Regions from separate parts of the Ensifer sp. R-19 genome, predicted to be linked through region 2. Evidence: predicted binding sites of a transcription regulator. Region 2 holds the regulator's gene; the other holds the start of a gene.
What was found. The regulator PhoB, encoded in region 2, activates phosphate uptake and scavenging genes when phosphate is short. The targets are predictions, from matches to a motif close to TGTCATNNANCTGTCAT.
Positions count from the first base shown of each region.

Region 1 (4,467 bases), 1.6 Mb from region 2:
CGAAGACGTGCCGCATCAGCTCTTCCGACCACATGTCGGGATTGCGCGAGGGGGCGAAACCGTCGAGATACCAGGCGTCGAACGGATGTTCGGTGCGGGCGACACCTTCGAGCGCCGGACCGCAGACGACCGTGAGGGTGACGCCGTCGCCAAAGTCGATGCGGACGTCACCGTCGGGGTCTGCCGGCCAGCGGGAGATCAGGGCCAGCCGTTCCGCATCGATTTCCGGCCAGTGGCTGAGCGCACGGGAAATCTCGTCGGCGGCCATGGGAAATCGCTCGAATGAGACGAAATGCAGGCGGTCGCCGGCTCCAGCGGTTGCCTTCCACTGGCGCCATGTCTCGCAGAAATTGAGCCCGGTGCCGAAGCCCAGTTCGCCGATGCGGAAGGTGCCCGTACCGACCCAGCGCTCCGGCAGGCCGTTGCCCGAAAGGAAGACGTGACCGCATTCCAGCCGCCCATCGGTGCGGCAATAAAAGTGATCGCCAAACTCCCGGGAATAGGGCATATCGGCCTCGTGCCAATCAAGGTTTTGGTGCGCTGGCGGGTCGATCGGGTCTGCTGGTCCTGTCATGGCAAAGGCGATAATCCGCCGGCCGGAGAAGGTCAATCGATGAGCGAGCTTTTGGTCGTCGGCGGCGGTATCATGGGGCTGTGGGCCGCCCTTTCCGCCGCGCGCAAGGGCATGACGGTGCGGCTCGTCGAGCAACAGGCCATCGGTGCCGGCGCGAGCGGCGGCCTACTGGGCGCGCTCATGCCGCATATGCCCGACCGCTGGAATGCCAAGAAGCAATTCCAGTTCGAAGCGCTGGTGTCCCTCGAAGAGGAGATCGCGCAGCTCGAAGCCGAGGCGGGGGTGTCGACCGGCTATCGCCGCACCGGGCGGCTGATGCCGCTCGCCAAGCCGCACTTACGCGACATTGCGCTCCGGCATGAACAGGACGCACGACAGCAATGGCGCGCGGGCGACCGGCAATTCTTCTGGCATGTCCAGGAGGAAGGCCCGCAGGGTTGGCCAGGCACGGAGGCAACGGCGCATGGCGTCGTTTTCGATACGCTGGCCGCGCGGGTGTCGCCGCGCCGCACGCTGTCGGCCCTGCGTGCCGCCCTGTTGCAGTTGCAGAATGTTCAGATCGATGAAGGCTCGGGCGTGCGCGCCATCCTTCCGGCGCACGGCAGGGCCGAGCGTGACGATGGCAGCCGGCTCAGCTTCGACCATTGCATCATCGCTGCCGGCATCGGCAGTTTCCCGCTGATCGATGCTGTGTCGGGGCCGCTGAAAGCGACGAGCGGCACGGCGGTCAAGGGCCAGGCCGCGCTCTTGAGGGCGGATGTCGATCCAGGCCTGCCGGTTATTTTCACCGATGGCGTCTACATCATCGCTCATGACGATGGCCATGTGGCGATCGGCAGCACCAGCGAGAACAGCTTTGCCGATCCACTGTCCACGGACGAACAGCTCGACGATCTCCTTCGACGCGCCACGTTGCTGGCGCCGTGTCTGGCGGATGCGGAGGTGGTCGAGCGCTGGGCCGGGCTCAGGCCAAAGTCGGCGGGGCGCGAACCCATGGTCGGGCGGCACCCTGATCATTCGAACATTTCCGTGCTGACCGGCGGCTTCAAGGTGAGCTTCGGGATTGCGCATCGGTTGGCGCGCTTCGTTGTCGACGAGATCGCCGGTCTCGCGACGCTCGATCTGCCGGAATCCTTCCTGTGCCGGAACCACATTGCGGCGCTTCGCGAGAAGCATCTCTAGAGCATCCCGCTCTCAAGTGGAATCACTGGAAGCGGAAAGATGCTCTAGATTCAAAGTGCTAGAGCGTCCTTTGTGCGTTCACTTGAACGCACGGCGCTCTAGGATCGGGCATAGGAAAGGCCCCGCCGCTGGCGGAGCCTCGAATATTCAGACATTCGAAAGTCCGACCTTACATCCAGTAGGGCGGTACGCCGTAGTAGTCGTAGACGCGACGGCCGTTTTCCTCGTTCCAGTTGTATTCCTCGTTGCCGCGATATTTCGGTGCGCGCTCGACCTGATCGCGCGTCACGTCGGTGCGATAGCCGCCGAGGTTTTCGTCATAGGTCAACTTCGCCCAGGGCAGCGGATAGTGGTCTTCGCCGAGGCCGAGGAAACCGCCGAAACCGAGCACGGCGTAGGCAACGCGACCGCTGCGTTTTTCGATGATCACGCGCTCGATCGAGCCGATGTGCTTGTTGTCGGAGCCATAGACCTTCGTGCCTTCAACCTTGTCGCTTCCGATCAGGTCATGGGTTTCCTTGATCCGGGCATCCTGCAGGTTTGCGTTGTGATAGCTCACGCTTCTTCTCCATCCTTGATTGTTACCTTGAGGGAACGGCCGTTGGGCTGGATGGTTCCGAAAATCCGGCGCAAGCCGGCGGGATCGCGTGGTTTTGCAGGATCCACTTCGTCAATCTGTCACGCAAATCACCTAAGACGCGGCCAATAGATCACGATGATCCCGAGCCGGATCGGCACTCATAAGCGTGATCGATCTCATTGGAGCGGGGCGGAAAACCGCAGGCATTTTTCCTCATCCCGCTCGAACGGATACCGGAGCCAGACATGCGCTACGCCATTTGTTTTACGCCGCCGATGGCCGACCCGCTTTCCGCGGTTGCCGCAAGCTGGCTTGGGCGCAACGTCTATTCCGGCGAACCGACGGAACTGCCTTCGGTTGCGGGCCTGAGTTCTGCCGACATCGCCTACCATACGGCCGTACCGCGCCGCTTCGGTTTCCATGCGGTGATGATGTCGCCGTTTCGTCTGCATCCGGATATGACGGAATCACAGCTCCTGAAGGCGCTGATGCATTTTGCCGGCGCGCAGACACCGTTCGAAATCGATCGCCTGGAGGTCGCCCGCATCGGCCGGTGCTTTGGCCTGATGCCGCAGGTCCCGAGCACCGCGATGCATCTGCTGGCCGCCAATATCGTTCAGGAGTTCGATGCTTTTCGTGCGCCACTCAGCGAAGACGAGATCGAGCGCTCCGATCCGGATCGGCTGACCGCACCGCAGTTTTCCAACCTGCACCGCTGGGGCGATCCTCATGTGATGGACGAGTACCGCTTTCACATGATGTTGACTGGCCCGCTCGCGTCGGACGCGATACGCCAGGTCGAGGCGCCGCTTCGCGACCTGTTCGAGCCATGCCTGGCGACGCCGCTTGCCATCGGCAGCCTTGCCCTCTTCGTCGAGCAAGAGACCGGCGCGCCCCTGCGCGTGCATTCGCAGCACCCGCTCGGCAAGATCTCCACGAATGCGCGCGCCGAGCGCGCCAAGCGCGTTGCCGCCGATCCCTCTCTTGGTTCGGGATCGATCCGGCCCTTGCCGCTCATCGTCGCGGCATTGATGGCGCATCGCTAGTGAGAGCGCAGAATTCAGCCTTCGTCTCATTCCGAACTCGTCGCCCAGCAACCCTTCGCGGGTAGATTTCGGTATCGACAATCCGGTCGGCGGTGATACCGTTCTGGAAAAATCGAAGGGTGATTTGATGTCTGAGACTAAGTATCCGCGCGACCTCGTTGGCTACGGCCGCAATCCGCCGAAGGCAAACTGGCCGGGCGATGCGCGCATTGCCGTGCAGTTCGTGCTGAACTACGAGGAGGGCGGCGAGAGCTGCATTCTCGATGGCGACGCGGCGTCCGAATGTCTGCTGTCCGAGATCGTCGGCGCGCAGCCCTGGCAGGGACAGCGTAATCTCAACATGGAATCGATCTACGAATATGGCGCACGCTCCGGTTTCTGGCGGCTGTGGCGCATGTTCACGAGCCGTAACGTTCCGCTGACGGTCTACGGCGTGACGCTCGCCATGGCGCGCAATCCGGAAGCGGTTGCGGCCATGAAGGAAGCCGGCTGGGAAATCGCCAGCCACGGCCTGCGCTGGCTGGAATACAAGGATTTTCCGGAGGAGGTCGAGCGCGAGCATATCCGCGAAGTCGTCCGTCTGCATACGGAACTGACCGGCGAGCGCCCGCTCGGCATCTACCAGGGCAAGCCTTCGGCCAATACGCTGAAGCTGGTGCTGGAGGAGGGCGGCTTCCTCTATTCCTGCGACAGCTACGCCGACGAACTGCCCTATTGGGTGCGGGGGCTGCCGGCCGACAAGCCGCATCTGATCATCCCCTATACGCTCGATGCCAACGACATGCGTTTTGCCACCAACCAGGGCTTCAACTCCGGCGACCAGTTCTTCACCTATCTCAAGGACAGCTTCGACGTGCTCTATGAGGAAGGCCGTCAGGGCGATGCCAAGATGATGAACATCGGCCTGCACTGCCGGCTCGTCGGCCGCCCTGGCCGCGCCGCAGCCCTTGCCCGGTTCATCGATTACGTGATGTCGCACGATAAGGTCTGGGTGCCCAGGCGCATCGACATCGCCAAACACTGGTACCAGCACCACAAGCCGGAAGGGACGCTCTGATGTCCGACCGCGACGCCTTCGTCGCCCG
Region 1 is NZ_CP184569.1:2,603,617-2,608,083, reverse strand. It holds gene mnmD (tRNA (5-methylaminomethyl-2-thiouridine)(34)-methyltransferase MnmD) at 1-574, opposite strand, end outside; gene ACN9MO_RS12790 (NAD(P)/FAD-dependent oxidoreductase) at 614-1,756, shown strand; gene ACN9MO_RS12785 (PRC-barrel domain-containing protein) at 1,926-2,315, opposite strand; gene ACN9MO_RS12780 (DUF1045 domain-containing protein) at 2,582-3,382, shown strand; gene puuE (allantoinase PuuE) at 3,510-4,439, shown strand; gene uraD (2-oxo-4-hydroxy-4-carboxy-5-ureidoimidazoline decarboxylase) at 4,439-4,467, shown strand, end outside.
Region 1: a site for PhoB is predicted at 2,422-2,438, ahead of ACN9MO_RS12780 (DUF1045 domain-containing protein). Genes of this name have one in related genera too.

Region 2 (4,467 bases):
GATCCTTCAGCGAAGCAAGACCCTGGCGGAAGACGAGCGCGACGTCGCGCACATGGGCGAGGAAGCCATCAGCGAGGATGACGTCGAGCACGGCGTTGCCGACGGCCATCGCCAGCGGATTGCCGCCATAGGTCGAGCCATGCGTGCCCGCCACCATGCCGGCGGCCGCCTCTTCCGTCGCCAGGCAAGCGCCGAGCGGGAAGCCGCCACCGATGCCCTTGGCAACGGCCATGATATCCGGGCGGATGCCCGTCCACTCATGGGCAAAAAGCTTGCCGGTGCGGCCGACGCCGGTCTGAACCTCGTCGAGGATCAGGAGCAGGCCGAATTCGTCGCAGAGGGCGCGCAGTTCCTGCATGAATTCCTTGGTCGCGGGACGGATGCCGCCCTCGCCCTGGATCGGCTCGATCAGGATCGCGGCGGTCTCCTCGGTGATCGCATTCTTGACGGCTGCGAGGTCGCCGAACGGAACCTGGTAAAACCCTGGGGCCTTTGGCCCGAAACCTTCAATGTACTTTTGCTGACCACCGGCGGCGATCGTCGCGATCGTGCGGCCGTGGAAGGCGCCCTCGAAGGTGATGATGTGAAACTTCTCCGGCTGGCCTTTGGCGAAGTGGTAGCGCCGCGCCGTCTTGATCGCGCATTCCAGCGCTTCCGCACCGGAATTGGTGAAGAAGACCCGATCAGCAAAGGTTACGGCGGCCAGGCGGCGTCCAAGACTTTCCTGACCGGGAACCTCGTAAAGGTTGGAAAGGTGCCAAACCTTCTCGGCCTGCGCCTTCAGCGCCTCGACGAGATGCGGATGCGCATGGCCGAGCGAGTTCACGGCAACGCCGGCAGCGAAGTCGAGATAGCGCGAGCCGTCTTCGGCGATTAGCCAGACGCCCTCTCCTCGCTCGAAACGCAACGGCGCGCGCATGTAGGTATCGTAAAGCGGCGTGGTTGCAGTCATGCGAGGCTCTCCTTCACTCCAATCGGCATCGGTCCCGCTGCTTCATGCGGCCCGATAAAAATCAAAAATGCCGCCTTTCGGCGGCGCAGGCACTATTCCTATTTCGCACTGCAATGTCAACAAAACCAAGCCTTGCAGCGCGGTAACGAGATCCATTTCCCTGCGACGAAAAAATCGGCCGGTAGGGCTTGCAAAAATGCAACGCCAGCCGAGCAAGTTGGGGAAAACTACGAAATCGATTCGGCGTGAATCCCGGGACTCTTGCCACGGAGTCCGGCGGTCAGTACGTTAACATTCAATTACTAGACGCATGCGGCGGACCTAGTCACCAAAAGAGTTATCGCGTTTGCAACCTCGAGATTCAACCGGGGTGCGGTGAGGGATTCTGCCATCCCCAACGCTGAGAACGGAGAGTGCAGAAATGAACTGGACTGACGAGCGGGTGGAGAAACTGAAGAAGCTTTGGTCCGAGGGCCTAAGCGCAAGCCAGATCGCGGCACAGCTCGGCGGCGTCAGCCGTAACGCTGTCATCGGCAAGGTTCATCGCCTGAGCCTTCCAGGCCGCGCCAAAGCCGGCGGCAGCGCCACTGCGGCGGCCCGCCCGAAGCGGCCGACCTCGGCGCCGCGCGCTCCGAACTACGCCTCGCGCGTTTCGACCCGCACCGTTGCCCGTCCGTCCGGCGCCACCGTTCTCAAGGAGGAGATCGAAGTCGATCTCGTTGCCGAGCAGGATTTCAGCATCCAGACCGACGTGGTCGTGCCAATGTCGCGCCGCCTCGAGCTGACCCAGCTCACCGAACGCACCTGCAAGTGGCCGATCGGCGACCCGCTGAAGGAAGAGTTCCATTTCTGCGGCAACGATTCCCCGGAAGCTTCGCCCTATTGCAGCTTCCATGCGCGGCTTGCCTACCAGCCGTCCGCCGAGCGCCGTCGGATGCGCTAAGGATCCGCACAGGACCAAAACGAAAGGGGCCGATCGGCCCCTTTTTTATTGACTTCTGTTTGCCCTTCTCAGCTTTCGAGCGAGTAGCCGGCGCCGCGCACGGTGCGGATGACATCAGGCATGGTCGAGAAGTTCAGCGCCTTGCGCAGGCGGCCGACATGCACGTCGACGGTCCGCTCGTCGACATAGATGTCGTGGCCCCAGACGCCGTCCAGCAACTGCGAGCGCGAGAAGACACGGCCCGGAGAGGACATCAGGAACTCCAGCAGGCGGAACTCCGTCGGCCCCAGGCGAACTTCGCGGCTGCGACGATGGACGCGATGGGTTTCCCGGTCGAGCTCGATGTCGCCGCAGCGCAGCAGCGTCGAGAGAACTTCGGGCTTCGCCCGGCGGAGCATCGCCTTGACGCGGGCCATCAGCTCCGGCGTGGAGAAGGGCTTGACCACATAGTCGTCGGCCCCGGTCGCGAGACCGCGAACGCGCTCGCTTTCCTCGCCGCGCGCCGTCAGCATGATGATCGGCAGCCGCTCCGTCTCCGGGCGCTGGCGCAACCTACGGCAAAGCTCGATGCCGGAGACGCCAGGCAACATCCAGTCGAGGATCAGAAGGTCGGGCAGGCGTTCCTGTAGCCGGATCTCCGCCTCGTCACCCCTGAGGATCGTATCGACGTCGAAGCCTTCAGCTTCCAGATTGTAACGCAGCAGGACGCTCAGCGCCTCTTCGTCTTCGACCACGGCGATTTTTGGCAACATCAGGTAACGTCTCCTTACCGCGAGCGCCGTGCGGGTCCAGCGGACCGGCCGGCACTCAGACACTCTAAATCTGGAGCACCCCCGCCAATTTCAAAGGCGGTGCGAAAAGCCGCATGCTTCAGATGCAGGAATTCGGGGCCGCGACCGAAGCCGCGACCGGATGATATTCATGGGGCATGCATTGCGAACGGCGCGTTTAACGCCAGAGCGGGATGGGGAAAAGTGTATGCGGTTGTCCCCCGCATCCCGCTCAAACCTTCTAGTCGTTGACCGAGCCCAACGTCGACGTGTTGTCATCCTTCGGGCGCTCACCTTCCGGCTGGGCACCCGTCGCCATGTAATAGATCGTCTCGGCGATGTTGGTCGCGTGGTCGCCGATACGCTCGATGTTCTTGGCACAGAACAGAAGATGCGTGCAGGGCGTGATGTTGCGCGGATCTTCCATCATGTAGGTGAGCAGCTCGCGGAACAGCGAGGTGTAGATCGCGTCGATCTCCTCGTCGCGTTCGCGAATGCTGTTGGCCTTTTCCGGCGAACGCGAGGCATAGACGTCGAGCACTTCCTTGAGCTGCACCAGAGCGAGCTCGGCGAGATGCTCGAGACCGCGGGCGAGCTTGCGCGGGATGCCGGAACCGGCAACCGCGATCACGCGCTTGGCAGTGTTCTTGCCGAGGTCGCCGACACGCTCCAGGTCGGAGGCGATGCGGATCGACCCCATGATCTCGCGAAGGTCGGCGGCGACCGGCTGGCGCTTGGCGATCGTGACAATCGCCTTCTCGCCGATCTGGCGCTCGGCATCATCGAGAACAGTGTCGTCCGAGATTACCTTCTGCGCCAGCGCCAGGTCGGAATTGACCAGGGCGCGGACGGATTCGGCGACCATCTGCTCGGCGAGACCGCCCATTTCCGAGATGCGGCGCGTCAGGTACTTCAGTTCTTCGTCATAGGCGGACATGATATGCATGGACATGATCGTCGATCCTTACAGGCGCTTTCCAGTGACTGTTGCAGCCGTGATTGGCCTCAGCCGAAGCGGCCCATGATGTAATCCTGGGTGCGCTGGTCATCCGGATTGGTGAACATCTTGTCGGTGTCGTTCTCCTCGACAAGATTGCCGAGGTGGAACATGGCGGTGCGCTGCGAAACGCGGGCGGCCTGCTGCATCGAGTGGGTCACGATGACGATCGTGAAGTTCGTGCGCAGTTCGTGGATGAGTTCCTCGACCTTGGCGGTCGCGATCGGGTCGAGTGCCGAGCAGGGCTCGTCCATGAGGATGACTTCCGGGCTGACGGCAACAGCGCGTGCGATGCAAAGGCGCTGCTGCTGACCACCGGAAAGGCCGGTACCCGGCTCCTGCAGGCGGTCCTTCACCTCGTTCCACAAACCTGCCTTCTGCAGGCTGGTCTCGACCACCTCGTCAAAGTCCGCCTTGGTGCGGGCAAGTCCGTGGATGCGCGGACCGTAGGCGACGTTGTCGTAGATCGACTTCGGGAACGGGTTCGGCTTCTGGAAGACCATGCCGACGCGGGCGCGCAGCTCGACCACGTCAATGGTCGGGTCGTAGATGTCGTCCTCATCGAGCGTGATCTTGCCGGTGACGCGGCAGTTCTCGATGGTGTCGTTCATGCGGTTCAGCGTGCGCAGGAAGGTCGACTTGCCGCAGCCCGACGGACCGATCAGCGCCGTTACCGTGTTCTCGCGGATGTTGAGGTTGACGTCTAAAAGCGCCCGCTTCTCGCCGTAGTAGACCGACACATCCTTGCCGATCATCTTGAAGGGAACCGTGTTCATTTTCTGATCCAAGGCTTTCTCGACCGCTG
Region 2 is NZ_CP184569.1:155,203-159,669, reverse strand. It holds gene ACN9MO_RS00760 (aspartate aminotransferase family protein) at 1-952, opposite strand, end outside; gene ACN9MO_RS00755 (GcrA family cell cycle regulator) at 1,374-1,895, shown strand; gene phoB (phosphate regulon transcriptional regulator PhoB) at 1,964-2,647, opposite strand; gene phoU (phosphate signaling complex protein PhoU) at 2,907-3,620, opposite strand; gene pstB (phosphate ABC transporter ATP-binding protein PstB) at 3,671-4,467, opposite strand, start outside.